Regions from separate parts of the Neorhizobium sp. T25_13 genome, predicted to be linked through region 2. Evidence: predicted binding sites of a transcription regulator. Region 2 holds the regulator's gene; each other region holds the start of a gene.
What was found. The regulator LexA, encoded in region 2, represses DNA repair genes until DNA is damaged. The targets are predictions, from matches to a motif close to TGTTCNNNNTGTGTTCNG.
Positions count from the first base shown of each region.

Region 1: a site for LexA is predicted at 2,148-2,165, ahead of dnaE (DNA polymerase III subunit alpha). Genes of this name have one in related genera too.
Region 3: a site for LexA is predicted at 1,906-1,923, ahead of C5J22_RS22440 (ImuA family protein). Genes of this name have one in related genera too.
Region 4: a site for LexA is predicted at 1,982-1,999, ahead of C5J22_RS03435 (sel1 repeat family protein). Genes of this name have one in related genera too.

Region 1 covers NZ_PVBI01000002.1:282,764-287,287, reverse strand. The annotation lists gene dnaE (DNA polymerase III subunit alpha) at 1-1,892, opposite strand, end outside; gene C5J22_RS04835 (ABC transporter ATP-binding protein) at 2,628-3,311, opposite strand; gene C5J22_RS04830 (lipoprotein-releasing ABC transporter permease subunit) at 3,326-4,524, opposite strand, start outside.
Region 2 covers NZ_PVBI01000002.1:633,292-637,815, forward strand. The annotation lists gene C5J22_RS06710 (ComEC/Rec2 family competence protein) at 1-1,869, shown strand, start outside; gene lexA (transcriptional repressor LexA) at 1,850-2,569, opposite strand; gene C5J22_RS06720 (VOC family protein) at 2,770-3,642, shown strand; gene kdsA (3-deoxy-8-phosphooctulonate synthase) at 3,647-4,495, shown strand.
Region 3 covers NZ_PVBI01000010.1:104,915-109,438, reverse strand. The annotation lists gene C5J22_RS22445 (DNA polymerase Y family protein) at 1-932, opposite strand, end outside; gene C5J22_RS22440 (ImuA family protein) at 946-1,884, opposite strand; gene C5J22_RS22435 (metallopeptidase family protein) at 2,057-2,494, shown strand; gene C5J22_RS22430 (DUF1737 domain-containing protein) at 2,510-2,716, opposite strand; gene C5J22_RS22425 (CoA ester lyase) at 2,713-3,615, opposite strand; gene C5J22_RS22420 (hypothetical protein) at 3,723-3,950, shown strand; gene leuD (3-isopropylmalate dehydratase small subunit) at 4,088-4,524, shown strand, end outside.
Region 4 covers NZ_PVBI01000002.1:8,035-12,558, reverse strand. The annotation lists gene C5J22_RS03445 (LysR family transcriptional regulator) at 1-151, shown strand, start outside; gene C5J22_RS03440 (pyridoxal phosphate-dependent aminotransferase) at 229-1,338, shown strand; gene C5J22_RS03435 (sel1 repeat family protein) at 1,526-1,792, opposite strand; gene C5J22_RS03430 (DUF2147 domain-containing protein) at 2,330-2,668, shown strand; gene C5J22_RS03425 (hypothetical protein) at 3,242-3,460, shown strand; gene C5J22_RS03420 (hypothetical protein) at 3,547-3,816, shown strand; gene C5J22_RS03415 (hypothetical protein) at 3,904-4,119, shown strand; gene C5J22_RS03410 (hypothetical protein) at 4,207-4,473, shown strand.

The DNA.
Region 1 (4,524 bases), 350 kb from region 2:
ACCTGAAACACGCCGACCGTCTCGCCGCGCGACAGCATCTCGTAGGTCTTGGTGTCGTCGAGCGGGATCTTGGCGAGATCGATCTCGATGCCGCGCTTGCGACAGAAATCGACCGCGGTCTTCAGCACGGTCAGCGTCTTCAGGCCGAGGAAGTCGAACTTCACCAGGCCCGCCTGCTCCACCCATTTCATGTTGAACTGGGTGACCGGCATGTCCGAGCGCGGGTCGCGATACATCGGCACGAGCTTCGACAGCGGCCGGTCACCGATGACGATGCCGGCGGCGTGGGTCGAGGCGTGGCGATAGAGGCCTTCGATCTTCTGGGCGATATCGAGAAGGCGGGCGACGACGGGCTCCTTGTCGGCCTCCTCTTGGAATTTCGGATCCTCCTCGATCGCCTTCGACAGGGGCGTCGGGTTGGCCGGGTTGTTCGGCACCAGCTTGCAGATCTTGTCGACCTGGCCATAGGGCATTTCGAGCACGCGGCCGACGTCGCGAAGCGCGGCGCGCGCCTGCAGCGAGCCGAAGGTGATGATCTGCGCCACCTGCTCGCGGCCGTATTTCTGCTGCACGTAGCGGATCACCTCTTCACGGCGATCCTGGCAGAAGTCGATGTCGAAGTCCGGCATCGAGACGCGGTCGGGATTGAGGAAACGTTCGAACAGCAGCGAGAAGCGCAGCGGATCGACGTCGGTAATGGTGAGCGCATAGGCGACCAGCGAGCCCGCACCCGAACCACGGCCGGGACCGACCGGGATGCCCTGCTGCTTGGCCCATTTGATGAAGTCGGCAACGATCAGGAAGTAGCCCGGAAACTTCATCTTCTCGATGACGCTGAGCTCGAAATCCAGCCGGTCGCGATAATCCTGTTCTGTATAACCGCGCGTCATGCCGAGCGTCGCGATGCGCTCTTCGAGCCCTTCCACGGACTGGCGGCGCAGCTCCTCCGCCTCGGCGCGTTCGGCTTCCGCCGGATCGTCGGTGGCGCCGGTGAAGCGCGGCAGGATCGGATTGCGGGTTTTCAGCACGAAAGAGCAGCGCCGGGCGATCTCGACGGTGTTTTCGAGCGCCTCCGGCAGGTCGGCGAACAGCTTTGCCATCTCGGCGCGGCTCTTCAGATAATGGTCCGGCGTCAGGCGGAACCGGGTGTCGTCCGAGACGATCGCATTATGGGCCACCGCCATCAGCGCGTCATGGGCATCAAACTCGGACTTGGTGGGAAAGAAGGCCTCGTTGGTCGCCACCAGCGGCAGGTCGTGGTCGTAGGCGAGCGTGACGATCTTGTGCTCGTGGCGCCGATCGTAGGCGCCGTGGCGCTGCAGTTCGACGTAAAGCCGATCGCCGAATATCTCCTTGAGTTTCAGCAACCTCGCTTCGGCAAGCGTAGCATTGCCTTCCTTCAGAGCCATATCGACCGGCCCGCTTCCGGCCCCGGTCAGCGCGATCAACCCCTCGGTGCCGCCGTCCTCCAGCCAGGAGCGGCTGATATGGATGGACTGATGCCCCTCGTCGCCGAGATAGGCGCGGCTGATCAGGTCGACGAGCCGTTCGTAACCGACGGCATTGGCCGCCAGCACGACGATCGCCGGCAGCTTGGCGAGCTGCTGGTGGCTGTTGCGCCGCTCGTCCGACTGGTCTTCCATATCGATCGACAGCTGACAGCCGATGATCGGCTGCAGGCCGTCTCCGATCGCCTTCTGGGCGAATTCCAGCGCGACGAAGAGATTGTTGGTGTCGGTTATCGCGATCGCAGGCTGATTGTCCGCGATCGCCTTCGAGAGGATCTTCTTGAGCGGCAAGGCGCCCTCGAGAAGCGAGTAGGCGGAATGGACGCGCAGGTGAACGAATTGAGGGCTGGTTCCCAGCTCTTCCGATCCCGATTTTATGTCCATTTTGTCTGCCATGTCTGCGCCTTGCCCGTTTGATGAAGCGGGAACCATCTCATGAATCAGGCTATTGTCCGGCGCAGGGCTTTGAGAGTCCAGTTCGGAATTCCCTCCTCAACGCCTTTCGCCAGAGGGACCGGCTGGGTGTCCGATCACATGGCCATCATGATCATGGAGAGGCTGGCCACGAAGGTGGCGATGGAAGCGAATGCGGCAATGTCACGAAGCAGGTCAGTCATCGTCGTCTCCCGTGTTCTCTTATGTTTTTAATTTGTTCTCATTTTGTTTGAGAGTCAATAAAAGAACAGACCGGAAACAAACATATCGCGATATCCTCCCTCACCTGGTAAACAAGGCGTTAACGGTGAGGTTCGGCCGAATCCCCGCGTCGCCGGAGGCGAGACCATTTTCCGCGAACCCGAACGCCAAGGTTTTGCGTCTTACCCTTGACGTCCGCGCCGGTCCCGCCTCGCCGGCACGCCTGCCGGTGTATCCGCGACGAAACGGTGAGATTGTAGGCACGGGCCGAGAGGGTGGGGATGAGAGGGAGGCTAAGTGCTTGATGGGGTTGGCGGGGAGGTTTCGAATATGCCCGATAGGGCGGCGCCTGGAGGATGGATCCTCGGGCCATCCTCGGGTTTAACCCGAGGACGAGGATGACGGAGGAAGGGGCGGAGTACACCACCAGAGGCGTCATCCTCGGGCTCGACCCGAGGATCCATCCGCACAGATGTCCGCGTCTCACATCTCGACGACTTTGCCGCCCTCGATCGTCACACGGCGGTCCATGCGGCTGGCGAGGTCGTGGTTGTGGGTGGCGATCAGGGCCGCGAGGCCCGACTGGCGCACCAGGGCTTCCAGCGCGTCGAAGACATAGGATGCGGTCTTCGGGTCGAGATTGCCGGTCGGTTCGTCGGCAAGAAGCACGCGCGGGGCGTTGGCGACGGCACGGGCGATCGCCACGCGCTGCTGCTCGCCGCCGGACAGTTCGGAAGGGCGGTGCTCGGCGCGATGGCCGATGCGCATATAGTCCAGAAGCTGGCTTGCCCGCTCCTTCGCCTCGGCCTTGGAAAGACCGGCGATCAGCTGCGGCATCATGATGTTCTCGACCGCGGAAAACTCCGGCAGGAGATGGTGGAACTGGTAGACGAAACCGATCTGGTTGCGGCGCATCGCGGTGCGCTCCGCATCGGGAAGTCCGTTGCAGGCACGCCCGGCGAGAAAGACCTCGCCGGCGTCGGGGTGTTCTAGCAGTCCGGCGAGATGCAGCAGCGTCGACTTACCGGTGCCCGACGGGGCGACCAGCGCGACGATCTCGCCGGTCTTCAGGTCGAAATCAGCCCCCTTCAGGATCGAAAGCGTGGTCTCGCCCTGGCCATAATGACGTTCGACGCCCGAGAGCTGCAAGACGGTTTTGGGTGCCATGAAGGATGTGGGTCCTATTCGTATCGAAGGGCCTGGACAGGATCGAGCCGGGAGGCCCGCCATGCCGGAAGGATGGTGGCGATGAAGGAGAGGACGAGCGCCATCATGACCACCGAGAAGGTCTCGCCAAAGCTCATCTCCGCCGGCAGCTGGCTGAGGAAATAGAGTTGCGGATCGAAGAGGATGGTACCCGAGATCCAGGAGAAGAACTGGCGGATCGATTCGACGTTGAGACAGACGACCACGCCGAGCAGGACGCCTGCGAACGTTCCGACGAGGCCGATCGCCGCCCCGGTCATGAAGAAGATGCGCATGATAGCGCCCGCACCCGCACCCATGGTGCGCAGGATAGCGATATCGCTGCCCTTGTCCTTCACCAGCATGATCAGGCCGGAGATGATATTGAGCGCCGCCACCAGCACGATCAGGGTCAGGATCATGAACATGACGTTGCGCTCCACCTGAAGCGCGGAGAAGAAGGTCTGGTTGCGCTGCCGCCAGTCGGTGATGAAGATCTGGCGGCCGGCCGCGGCCTCGATCTTCGGGCGCAGTTCGTCGACATTGTCGGGATTGTCGATGAACAGCTCGATCGACTGAACGATGCCGTCGGCATTGAAATAGAGCTGCGATTCCTCGAGCGGCATATAGATGATCGTCGCGTCGTATTCCGACATGCCGATCTCGAAAATGCCGGACACCGGATAGGATTTGACGCGCGGGTTGACGCCCATCGGCGTCACGTCGCCTTCCGGCGAGATCAGCGTGATCTGGTCGCCTGCGGAGAGGCCGAGCTGGGCTGCGAGCCTGGAGCCGACCAGAACCCCCTGCCCCGAGGCAAAACCGACCATATCGCCGGACTTGACGTTGCCGGCAACCTCCGACAGCTTTTCGAGATCTTCCGGGCGGACGCCGCGCACCAGAGCGCCGGAACCTGCACCGCCACGGCCCGATGCCAGCGTCTGGCCCTCGACCAGCGGCAGCGCCATCCTGACACCCGGGACGGCCGCAAATTTCTGGGTGAGCTCGGCGTAATCGGTGAGCGGCCCGTCGATCGGCTGGACGATCATGTGGCCGTTGATGCCGAGAATGCGCGAGATCAGCTCGGTGCGGAAACCGTTCATCACGGCCATGACGATGATCAGCGTCGCGACGCCGAGCATGATGCCGATGAAGGAAAAACCGGCGATGACCGAGATGAAGGCCTCGCGGCGGC
Region 2 (4,524 bases):
CGCCATGAGCCGGCCCAAACCGGCGAGACGATCAGCGGCCGCGCCCGCATTTCACCCCCGTCGGGACCCGCCCTGCCTGGCCTCAACGACTTTGCCTTCTCTTCCTATTACGACGGCATCGGCGCGGTTGGATTTTTCTATGGGGCGCCGAAAAAGCAGGCTGCTTCCCCTTCAACCCGGAGCTGGATTGCGAACGTCGAAACCCAGCTTTTCGATCTGCGCAGTGCAATCGCAACCCGTATCCGGAAGACCGTGCCCGGAGATCCCGGCGCCTTTGCCGCGGCGATCGTCACCGACGAGCGCCGGGCGATTTCCGAAGACACCACCGAGGCGCTGCGACTGTCGGGCCTTGCCCATATCGTCGCTATTTCCGGGCTCAACATGGCGCTCGCCGCCGGCATCTTCTTTGTCGGCGTGCGCACCGTGCTTTCCGTCTTCACGGGCTTCGCCCAGGCCTATCCGGTCAAGAAGATCGCCGCACTCGGCGCCCTGATGATGGCGACGGCCTATTACCTGATCTCCGGTTTCGGCGTTTCCGCCGAGCGGGCCTATATCATGATGGCGATCATGCTGGTCGCGGTGCTTTTCGATCGGCCATCGATCAGCCTGCGCAATGTGGCGCTGTCTGCCCTGGTCATCATCGCCATGTCGCCCTCGGAAATATTGGGGCCGAGCTTCCAGATGTCGTTTGCCGCCACCGCCGCCCTTGTCGCCGGCTACGCACTCTGGAAACACAGGGCAGAACGCCGCGATCCCGAACCTCTGCCATTCCGTCACCCTGTGGTGACGCCGGTGCTGGCATCCTGGAATTTCGCGGCCGGCATCTTCGTGACCTCGCTGATCGGCGGCATCTCGACCGCCATGTTCTCGGTCGAGCATTTCCACCGTATCGCCACCTACGGCCTTGCCGCCAACCTCGCCGCCATGCCGATCATCTCCTTTGTGGTCATGCCGGCGGGGCTGGCCGGCATGCTGCTGATGCCGTTCGGCCTCGATGCGCCCTTCATGAAGCTCATGGGCATCGGCCTGGGATGGGTGATCGCCATCGCCAAACACGTCGCCGCCTGGGGCGGCGATGTCGGCATAGGGCGACAGCATCCCTGGTTCCTGACCGTGTCGACGGCAGGTTTCCTGCTGCTGACGCTCATGAGGACGAGACTGAGACTGATAGGCCTGCCGCTGATGGTGACCGCTCTGCTGCTTTCCTGGCATGAGCGGTCGATGCCGCTGCCGGATATACTGATCTCGGAAGACGGGACGATGGTCGCACTTGTAGACGGGGAAGGGGTGACCACCAATCGCGCCCGCCCGCCCGACTTTGTCTACGGCCAATGGAAGAGGGCGCTTCTGCTCGGCGATCCCACCAAGCCTGAAATGTCGCCATCCAGGGACAAGCCCCCCGACGACAAGCAGCCCGGCGAGAAAACCAACGAGCGCCGCGAACTGACCCCGCAGCAACTGGAAACGGCAAAGTCGAGGATAAAACAGGCGCCCGTCGGCCGCTTCACCTGCGAGCCGACGGCCTGGTGTGCGGCAAGCACGGGCAAGGGCATCGTTATCGCTGTCGAGGACGGCCGTTATGCGGGTGCCGCCTGCGACGCCGCCAGTCTTGTCATTGCGCCGCGCGCCCGCTTCGACCAATGCCGGTCCGGCGCCCTGATGATTAATGGCGCCACGCTTCGCAAGGCGGGTGCCCTGGAGATTTCCCTCAACGGCGCGACCGACATTCGGCGCTGGCAGATCCGTGCCGCCATGGCGGGCGCAGACCGTCCCTGGAGCCGGCACCGCCACTATGATTGGCGAAGCCAGGGTTTCGATAGTTCATTGCCGGAACCGCTCCGGCAGATGATCAGTGATACCGGCGGATGAGGCCGACGAGCTTGCCCTGGATCTTCACCCGGTCCGGCCCAAAGATGCGGGTTTCGTAGGCTGGGTTGGCGGCTTCGAGGGCGATGGAGGCGCCGCGGCGGCGGAAGCGCTTCAGCGTCGCTTCCTCGTCGTCCACCAGCGCCACGACGATATCGCCCGGATTGGCCGTATTGCTGTTGCGGATGATCACGGTATCGCCGTCGAGAATGCCGGCCTCGATCATCGAATCGCCCTTGACCTCGAGCGCATAATGTTCGCCGGAACCGAGCATCTCGGCCGGCACGGCGATGTCGTGCGTGTTGTTCTGGATCGCCGAGATCGGCACGCCGGCAGCGATGCGGCCCATGACCGGAACTGTCGTGGCGTTCGGCGAATCGTCGTTGGCGGCAGGTTTCTGAGGCGCCGCGACCGGCTGCGGTTTGCCGAGGCTGCCCTCGATGACGCTGGGCGAAAAACCACGCCGCGGCTGCATGCTCGGCGAGTAGGCTTCCGGCAGCTTGATGACTTCGAGCGCCCGGGCCCGGTTCGGCAGGCGGCGGATGAAGCCGCGCTCCTCGAGCGCGGTGATCAGGCGGTGGATGCCGGACTTGGACGCGAGGTCGAGAGCATCCTTCATTTCATCGAATGACGGCGGGATGCCGGATTCCTTCATGCGTTCGTGAATGAACAGAAGCAATTCCTGTTGTTTGCGCGTGAGCATCTTTTGGCACCCTCAGAGTCGGAAACAAATCCAGAACGGACACTATATGTTCCATATGTGTTCTGCAAGTCCCTAAATTTCTGTGAAGTATGATGATTTTTTCTTCATAGATGCGTACCAGATATCTCGAGCCACACCACTTGCGCGGCGCGAGCCCGCTGCCAAACTAGCTTTGCGATTCCAATTCCGGGGGCCCTCGCGTGAACGCAAGACCAATCGATCATCTCGTGCTGCCGGTGGCGGGACTTACCGCTGCGCGTTCCCGGCTCACGAAGCTTGGTTTTACAGTTGCGCCCGACGCTTTTCATCCTTTCGGCACAGCCAATGCTTGTGTGTTCTTCTCGGATGGCAGCTATCTGGAGCCGCTGGCTATTGCCAATCGGCGTCATGCAAGCGCTGCCGCCAAACGCGGCAACGTTTTTACCGCACGCGATCTGGCCTTCCGCAAGGCACGTGACAGGCAGGGCTTCTCGGCGCTCGTTGTCGCGACGCGCGACGCGATGGCCGATCACGCGCGTTTCAAGATGCGTGGCATCTCGGCAGGCGACGTGCTGGAATTTTCCCGCGGAATGACCTTGGCCGACGGTTCCGAAATCCAGGCAAGCTTCCGGCTGGCTTTTGCGGGTGATGACCGGGCGCCCGACTTCCTGATGTTTTCCTGCCAGCGGATCAATCCCCTGCCGGCCGATCGCGGCGAACTGGAGCACCATTCCAATGCGGTCATGGGGCTGAGCAAGATCATTCTGTCGGCATCGGCGCCCTCCGATTTCGCACCCCTGGCCGAGCTGGTGCTGATGACGAAGGCGAAGCCAGAGGCTGCTTCGCTCGAGCTTGCGGCGGCAAATGCCCACATTCGCATCCTGCAGGATCACGAACTCGAGGCGGAATTCGCCCTGCCGCCGACGCCGGGTGCCGAGGGGCTGCGCGGCCGGGTGATCATCTTCAAGACGGCCGATCTTGCCGTGACAGAGATCACCCTTGCTGCTAATGACGTCGCATTCGTCCGCCGGGAGGGCCGTGTTCTCGTCTCGGCGGCGCCCGGCCAGGGTGTTTTGTTCGGCTTCGAGGAATAGGTTCATGGAAGTTACCGCAAATTCCAGCGTCTCCGTCGGCGAGGGAGACGGCAAGGTGGTTTTCGCGCAGGACGCAAAACTGTCGCTGATCGCCGGCCCCTGCCAGATGGAAAGCCGCGACCACGCCTTCATGATGGCAGGCGCCCTGAAGGAAGTCTGCGGCAAGCTCGGTATCGGCCTCGTCTACAAATCCTCCTACGACAAGGCCAACCGCACGTCGATTTCCGGCAAGCGCGGCATCGGGCTCGAAACCGCCATGGAGATCTTTGCCGACCTCAAGAAGGAGTTCGGCTTTCCGGTCCTGACCGACATTCACACGGAAGAGCAATGCGCCGTCGTTGCCGAGACGGTCGACATCCTGCAGATCCCGGCTTTCCTCTCCCGCCAGACGGACCTGCTTGTCGCAGCCGCCAAGACCGGCCGCGTCATCAACGTCAAGAAGGGCCAGTTCCTGGCCCCATGGGACATGAAGAACGTGCTTGCCAAGTTCACCCAGAGCGGCAATCCGAACGTGCTGCTCTGCGAGCGCGGTGCTTCCTTCGGCTACAACACGCTGGTCTCCGACATGCGCTCGCTGCCGATCATGGCGTCGCTCGGCGCTCCGGTCATCTTTGATGCGACGCATTCGGTGCAGCAGCCGGGCGGGCAGGGCGCTTCGACCGGTGGCGACCGCACCATGGTGCCGGTGCTGGCGCGCGCAGCCGTCGCGGTCGGTGTCGCCGGCGTCTTTCTGGAAACCCACGAGGACCCGGACAATGCGCCCTCGGACGGCCCCAACATGGTGCATCTGAAGGACATGCCGCGGCTGCTCGAAAAGCTGCTCGCGCTCGATGCCATCGCCAAGGCGGCTTGAGCCCGCCCACAAAAAGCGCGCAAACTGCT
Region 3 (4,524 bases), on a different contig from region 2:
TCGTGCTGCAGCACGTTGAGACGCAGGAGTTCGAAACCGAAGCCGGCGTCGAGATCGTCATGCACCGCGTTCAGGCGCTCGGAAAACAACGAGGAGATCCGTTTCGGATCCTGCAACGGCTGCGAGGCGCCGGCCGCGATGCGAAACACCCGGCCATCGACACGGAAAAGCACCAGTTCGAAAACTCGCCCCCCGACACCGCGAGCCTCCAGTTCCGATTTCAACGAAATGGCAATCTGGCCGGTGAGCTGGAGAATATGCTCTTCCGCCTGGATCGGCTCGGGAAGCCTCCGCTCGGCGGAAAGGGCAGCCACCGGACGGCGAGGCGAGATGGCTTCCTCATTGTGCCCGAGCGCCTGATCCAGTCGAAGCAACAGGTGCATGCCGAAACGGCGAGCCAACGGCGCACGCGGCATGGGCAGAAGGTCGCCAATCCTTTTCAGTCCGAGCTTGTAAAGCGATGCGACGGTGGCCTCATCGATGCGCAGAGCGTTGACCGGCAGAGGCGCCAGCACCTCCTCCGTCACCTGATCGGTGATCACGCCGCCGCGGCCGAAGCGGCAGGCCGCCCATGAGAGGCCCGGCGACGAGGAGATCGCTCCTTTGACATCGAAGCCCATCTGCAGAAGCCGGCCAAGAATATCCTTCAGCAGGGCTTCCTCGCCGCCGAAGAGGTGGGCACAGCCGGTAATGTCGAGAAACAGGCCTTCGCGGCCGTCCAGCGCCACCAGCGGGGTATAACGATCGCACCAATCGGCGATCGCCTCGAGAAGGCCCTGGTCCGCAGCGTCATCTTCGTCCACCACGTCGATCTTCGGAAACATGGCGCGCGCTTCCGCCAGCCCCTGCCCGCGCTTCAGCCCAAGACGTTCGGAAACCTCATCTAGCGCTGTGAGCCGCATGGCGTTTTCGCGCCGGCCGGCGCAGAGGATCGGCGGATGATGCTCAGGACGCCCTTTCGAACGCCACGACAGTCCCCAGAGCCGGCGCGCGATCCTGTCGGTCGGCAGATGCGGGAAGACGAGCGCCAGGATGCGCTGGCGGGTTGCGGAAAGAAAAAGCCTCTCCTGTGTCTTGGCCAAGGGAAAATTGACGGTCATGGGGGTTCCACTCCAGAAGTAGGGACAGAGGAGCCGGGTTACGGCTCTTCTCCAGGGTCAGCCTGAAAACGGGATGACCGATGCTGCCGCCAAGCACGGATCCATCCGGAAGATGCCGGTGAGCCGCCGGCGCCGGTTCGACAAGAAAGCGGAACGAGGCGCTGCTCGCCTCCTCCTCTCCCGCATGCCGCAACAAAAAGAGTGGCCGCGCCGCCGCCTTTGCCCTCAGACCCAGCCTGCGACTTTCGGTGAGCCCAAAATGCTTGGGATTTCCCCGGATTTCGAGAATGACGGCGACAAGAGCCCCGCTCGCCAATGCGGTCTCGGCAAGCCACAGGGCATCGTCCAACTTGCGTGGCGAGGCGTAAAGAATATCCCGGCGGCTCAATCCGAACTGTTTGAGACCGATGGAATAAGGAATTCCGGCCTCCTGCATGGAGACGACATCACAGATCCAGAGAAGCGGCGCCTCGCTCGGCTGTCTCGCCTTGAGGTGAGACGCCAGCGAGAGAGCAAGGCCGCTTGCTGCCCCGGCATCCCCCATCAAATGGGAACGGATTTCCGTGATGCCATCGAGCGGCAGGCCACCTTCCAAGGCGGTATCCATCGGCGGTACGCCGAATGGCAGACGGGGTGGGTTGTTCTTGGATTTCCTGCCCTCCGGATCGGCAGCCGAGTCCGCCTGTTCCGCCGCGGCAAGCGCCGGCAGAGATTTTCCCTCCAATCTGGCGATCTGTTCGCGCAGGGCAAAAAGCGTCTCCTGCGCCGTGGCGTGCTCGGCCATGGCGTCAGCTCCATCTGTACATGTTCTCTTTATGTTCTTATGGATTCCAGAGCTGCCCGAAAGAGTCAACAGCCAAATCCTGGGAATCTTTTCCTTGGATCCTAGGGCGATGATTCTTCACTCGAAAAATATCGCGGGAGGTACTATATGGGCCTGATCAGAAGGAGAGCCTATGGCCCGCATCGACCAGACCGACGATTGGCAGGATCGCCACGCGCCGACGATCAGCACATTCGAGTCGTTGGCGATCGAAGCCTATGGTCATTTACCGGAGGAATTCCGGGCTCTCACCGTCAACCTGACGATCGAGATCGAGGATTTTCCGGACGACGACGTTTTCGAGGATATGGCACTCGAGACGCCTTTCGACCTGCTCGGCCTTTTCGAAGGCCGCGGCATTTCCGAGCGGTTCAACATGGAAACGGGCGAATTGCCGAACCGCATCCGGCTTTATCGCCGGCCGATCCTGGATTACTGGGCGGAAAACGAAGAAACGCTGGGCGATATCATCACCCATGTGCTGATCCACGAGATCGGCCACCATTTCGGCCTCAGCGACGATGACATGGAGCGCATCGAGGCCAGCGCCGACGAAGCTGCACAGCGTTGATCCCCTGACGGGAGCCTATTGCTCGCCGAGCTTCATTTCGGGGTCATATTCCTTGCCGTGAACGGTTTTCGTCACCGCCTGGCCGCACTGCATCTCGCCGGTCGTGGCGTTGAAGGCATAGGTCGGCGAGCCGGAAAGTTCCCAGCCCTTGTTCAGCGCCGCCGTTACCTTGTGGCAGAAGGAAGAATCGTCGGGGCCGCTGAGGAAGCGATACAGTTTCATGGCGTTCTCTTTCTTGCAGCGATGATCCGGGCCGTGGCGGCAAGTCTTTCGGCCTCCGCCAGATGCAGCCTTTCGACCATCTTGCCATTCAGGTTGATGATGTTGAGATGTTGCGCTCCCGGTTCCGCAAAGGCGGCGATCACCGCTTCCGCCTCTTCCACGGCCCGTGGATCCGGCCCGAAATGCCGGTTGGCGGGTTCGATCTGGGCCGGATGGATCAGCATCTTGCCGGAAAAGCCCATGGCACGGCCCTGGGCACATTCCGCTTCGAAGGCTTCCGCATCGCTGAAGTCGTTAAAGACGCTGTCGATCACGTCGATGCCATGGGCGCGGCCGGCGAGCACGATCTGCATCAGCCAGGGCACCAGATAGGCCCGGCCCAGCTGCGGCAGCACGCCTGTTTCCTTGCGCAGGTCGTTGAGGCCGACCACGAAACACTGGAGCCGCTCGTCGACAGGGGCAATCGCCGGCGCATTCAGGACGCCCTTCGGCGTTTCGATCATCGCCCAGATGGCGAGATCGTCCGGAGCACCGGCTTCGGACAGGATATCCGCCACCGCCTGGACCTGCGACATATGCTCGACCTTCGGGATCAGCACGATGTCCGGAGAGACTTCGGTCACGAGATCCATGTCCGCCTTGCCGAACTCGGTTTCGAGCGGGTTGATGCGGATGATCGCTTCCCTGCCCTTGAGCGGGTTTTCCTTAAAGAGCCGGCGCAGGTTCTCGCGGGCCTCGCCCTTCTTTTCCGGCGCGACGGAATCTTCGAGGTCGAAGATCGCCGCGTCGCAATCGAGGCCATGCACCTTTTCCAATGCCCTCGTGTTTCCGGCCGGCACGCTCAGAATCGACCGGCGAGTATGAAAGGAGGCGGATTTGATATCGGTCAAGGCGATCATCGGCGCTTTGTGCCAATCTTTTTGGTCTGCGGCAATACTGCATGCCCAAAGCCCCTTGCAAGAAAGGGCGCAAGGCTCCACATTCCTTGGTGAGAAAGGTATATACCATGCAAAATATTCGCATCTTCTTCGTCATCATATCGGCCATCGCCGTGCTCGCCATGGCAGCACTTCTGACGGCTTCGCTGACCGTCGCCTTTGCCGGCATTCTCGCAGTTCTGTCCATCGGGCGTGCGCTTTCGGCGCGGCTGAAGCCGGTTCCGGTGCGGGCCAAGACAAGCAAGCGCGAGATGCGTGTCTGGAACGACGGCCGCGGCACGATCATCGACCTTTGATCGTTTTAAGCGCTGACTGAGACGAATACGCCGGTTTCCGGCGTGTTGGCGTACCGGTTCACGCCAAACAGGCCTTCAAATCTGCGTCGATTTGCTTTATGGCAGCTTCCGCAGATAAGTCCACCTGGAGGCAGATCATGGAAAAGTTCACCAAGCTCACCGGCGTTGCGGCGCCGCTTCCGGTCATCAATATCGACACGGACATGATCATTCCGAAGGATTACCTCAAGACCATCAAGCGTACCGGTCTTGGCAAGGGTCTCTTCTCGGAAGCCCGCTACAAGGACGACGGTTCTGAAAATCCCGATTTCGTGCTGAACAAGCCGGCCTATCGCAACGCCAAGATCCTGGTCGCCGGTGACAATTTCGGCTGCGGCTCCTCGCGCGAACACGCGCCGTGGGCGCTTCTCGATTTCGGCATCCGCTGCGTCATCTCGACGAGCTTCGCCGACATTTTCTACAATAACTGTTTCAAGAACGGCATCCTGCCGATCGTCGTTTCCCCGGAAGATCTTGAAAAGCTGATGGACGATGCCGAGCGCGGCTCGAACGCCATCCTCTCGATCGACCTGGA
Region 4 (4,524 bases), 630 kb from region 2:
CGAGGGCGGCATCATCGCGGAGCTCACCTATACAATGTGGATCGTCGCCAATGACGACGACCGGCATCGGCCGGAGGTACGTCAGGTCATCGAAAGGCTCGACGCGCTTTTCAAACGGGAGGCGAAAAGATTTAGCGGCGATGCAGCCTAATCGAGCCCAACCAGACTTGCATGCCGGTGAATCGATCCTATTGTGTGCCGGTTTTAAAAGAACCGGAACTGAAGTCCATGCCCGCATTCTCGCGCTTTACGCCGCTGATCAGCGCCCTTCCCGCCACCGTCCCCTTCGTCGGACCCGAGGCCATCGAGCGCAATCGCGGTCTCATGGTGAAGGCCCGCATCGGCGCCAATGAAAACGGCTTCGGACCGGCGCCTTCCGTCATCGAGGCGATCAGCGCTGCGGCGACAAGCACCTGGAAATATGCGGATCCGGAAAATTTCGAACTGAAGCAGGCGCTCGCCGCGCATCTGCGCTGTCAGATCAACAACATTGCCGTCGGCGAAGGCATAGACAGCCTGCTCGGGCTGATCGTCCGGATGGTCATCGAGCCGGGCATGCCGGTCGTCACCTCGTTCGGCGCCTATCCGACGTTCAACTTCCATGTAGCCGGCCATGGCGGCCGTCTGGTGACGGTGCCTTACGTCGACGACCGCGAAAACCTCGATGGGCTGTTGGAAGCCGTTCGCCGTGAAAACGCGCCGCTGGTCTATTTCGCCAATCCTGACAATCCGATGGGAAGCTGGTGGGATGCCGACAGCATCGTTGCTTTTGCCAAGGCGCTGCCGGAAACCTGCCTGATGATTCTCGACGAAGCCTATTGCGAGACAGGCCCCGCCGGCGCGACGCCCGAGATCGCCGCCCTGATCGACCGGCCGAACATCATCCGCACCCGGACCTTCTCGAAGGCCTACGGCATGGCCGGCTCGCGGGTGGGTTATGCGATCTCGACGCCCGGCACAGCTGAAGCCTTCGACAAGATCCGCAATCATTTCGGCATGAACCGGATCGGTATCGCCTCGGCACTCGCGGCGCTGAAAGACCAGGCCTACCTCTCCCAGGTGATCGGGCAGATCAAGGCCTCGCGGGACCGGATCGCGGCAATCGCTGAAACCAACGGACTGAAGCCGCTGGCGTCCGCCACCAATTTCGTGGCGATCGATTGCGGCCGCGACGGCGCCTATGCACGCTCGATCGTCGATGGGCTGATGGAGCACGGGGTTTTTATCCGCATGCCGGGTGTCGCGCAGCTCAACCGCTGCATCCGCGTCAGCACGGGCCCGGAATCGGACATGGCACTGTTCGAAGAAGCTCTGCCGAAGGTGCTGAAGGGCCTATAGGCTATACGAAAAACGACCGCGCCGGCCTTGTTCCTGCCGGTCGCGGTCTCAATTTCCGACGATCGTCCCCGTCCAGACCGACCGCCCTGTCTCCCAATCCCTCATGGGTGCTGTCTTTTGGATTGTTCTCCCACCGGCCCTCTTGCGGGGCCGGTCAATTCGTCGACCACGGCGCTCCTGAAGGCGCTCAGTGCATGGTCATCCATTCGCGAGCGGCGCGGAGTGCTGCGGCCAGCTGCATCTTGCTCATCGTCTGAGCGAGGTCGGCGCGCAATTCGGCGGCGCGATCGGAGCCTTTGATCGCGGCAATGTTGAGCCATTTGTGTGCGGAGATCAGATCAACGTCGCAACCACGACCGGTCGCATACATCAGGCCCATTTCGCAGAAAGTGTCGGCGCGGGTTTCGCCACCCATCGTGGCCATTCCGGAATTATTCATTTCAAAGCGTGCCATCGGTTTGATCCCTGTTAAAGCCTGTTGTTCGTCGTCTGCCCTGTTTCTTGCCCTTTCGGGCTCCATCCGGATCACCGTCTTCAAGCGGCTGTTTTGATCCTTCCGGCCGGCGGTTTTTTCCGCTCGTTTGATGACTTCACTATGCGCCCAACCTTCCAAAAGACGCCTAAAAAGCATGATTAATTCAACGAAAACAAAGTTCAAACGCTTCGTAAATTTGAGTTTTTGTTAAACATGGGATGCCTTGCATTTTAAGGAATTTGCGGAGATTTTTACGGAAAGTTTAGAAAACGATTTAAACTGATCGCTAACTACGAATACGGTTCGGTTCGGTGAACCTGTCTCCAGGGCTATGGAAAACCCGGCCTTCCCGAGCGCTGAAATTCCGCCATGTCGGGCCCAAACTCATATTTACCTTTACGTGTGCGTAAGATAATTTCGGCACGAGTTCGTCCAGAGGGGTGCGAACTGGAGGAAACCGCGCCGTCTGTCTGCTCCCGAAGAGCTCAGCGGCGGAAGCGAAGGAGGAGAACAATCATGATGCGCAGACTGATGCTTGTTGCCGTGCTGGCACTTGCCGCGACCGGAGCCCGGGCCGCAGAGCCGATCGAAGGCAATTGGAAGACCGCCAGCGGCGAGACCGCGGTGATCGGCAAATGCGGCACCGCCTATTGCGTGACGCTGAAGACCGGCAAACATTCGGGCAAGCAGATCGGCAAGCTCTCCGGCAAGGACGGCGAATATAGCGGCGAGATCACCGATCCCGCGGAGGACAAGACCTATAGCGGGTCCGGTTCGGTCAACGGCAATTCGCTCAAAATGAAAGGCTGCGTCCTCGCCATCCTTTGCAAATCGCAGACGTGGACCCGCCTCTAAGCCGATCGCCCGAATATCGTCCCATATAAGAAGTGCAGAAATGGCCGCGCCGGCAACGGCACGGCCATTTTTCGTTTCCAACCGTCAAGAGGTGCCCGATTATTTTGCTGCGCCGCATCAAGAAAAGGCAATTTGATCACGCGAACGGCATCGATTTCGGGCGTAAAAATTCGCAAAATTTCAATGTCACAGTTTTGTGAAAAGCTTGAATACCTATTGAACACTATTTACGCCACATAAAAGCCTCGAAAATGACATGATTTCACGAAAATTACACGCAGTCGGTGCAATTCCTTTCAGCGCCGGATATCCTACTGATTTCACTTATTAATTATCTTACCAAATCGTAACTTAATCGATTTATTCGTGGCTTTTTCCGAGAAATAACCACGATAAGCACGTTTTACGTGCATTTTTTCCAAGCAATTTTCGCTGTCAACGTTTCGTTGACAGCAGTCGCCGAAATGGGGGGCTTTCGGATCGAACCGATCGGTCCGATATCAGCATCGCAAACAGAAATTCACTCTGGTTCGGACCCAAGACCGAACCGAACATAACCCAAGGATAAAGACAATGACCAAGATCACTTCCGCATTCGCCGCAGCCCTTATCGCTTCGGTCTCGTTCGCTTCCGTCGCCCTCGCTGAAGGTGACTATTACGAAGGTGCCTCCAAGGCTTCCGCTACCGTCGACCATGTTCAGACCGGCAGCATTGCTCAGGATCAACAGAACCAGATCCCGGCTCCGATCGGTCGCGGCGACTACTACGACGGCGCAAACCGCCCGAACTAACCGCAGCTCATTCAAGATACCGAAACAATCTCCGCAGGCCAGGTCGCAAACTGAAAGCCGCGGGTCACTCTGAAGGGACTACCACCATGACCAAGATCACTTCCGCTATCGCCGCAGCCCTTATCGCTTCGGCCTCCTTCGCTTCCGTCGCTCTCGCTGAAGGCGACTACTACGAAGGCGTTACTCCGCCGTCGGCCGGCCAGCAGCACTCGGCAACGCATCAGAACGCCAAGGGTTCGGCCAGCTACGGCTACACGGGCTCGGTCTCCAACGCCCAGGGTTCGAACCGGTCGTTCGACGGCACGGTCGTCCTGGACCGTGGCGACTACTACGAAGGCGCAGTTCGTCCGAACTAACCGCAGCTCATTCAAGACACCGAAACAATCTTCCGCAGGCCAGGTCGCAAACTGAAAGCCGCGGGTAACTCTGAAGGGACTACCACCATGACCAAGATCACTTCCGCTATCGCCGCAGCCTTCATCGCTTCGGCCTCGTTCGCTTCCGTCGCTCTTGCCGAAGGCGACTATTACGAAGGCGCCTCCAAGGCTTCCGCCACCGTCGACCACGTTCAGACCGGCAGCATCGGCCAGAAGGTTGATGCCCAGAAGGCCGACGTCAACAGCGGCGACTATTTCGACGGCGCAAACCGCCCGAGCTAATCGCAGCTCATTCAAGATACCGAAACAATTTCCGCAGGCCGGGTCGCAAACTTTGAAGCCGCGGAACACTCTGAAAGGACTACCACAATGACCAGGATCACTTCCGCTATCGCCGCAGCCTTCATCGCTTCGGCCTCCTTCGCCACCGCCGCTCTCGCCGATGAAGGCGACTACTACGAAGGCGCACAGCCCACCCAGCAGGCTCAGTCCGTCCATGGCGCCCGCGTCGACAGCTTCGGCTACACCGGTTCGATCGCTCGCGCCAAGGGTTCCGACCAGTCGAACCAGTCGTTCGACGGCACGGTCATCCTGGACCGTGGCGACTACTACCAAGGCGCAGTTCGTCCGAACTAACCGCCTCCTATTCAAGACACCGAACATATGTCCGCAGGCCGGGTCGCAAAC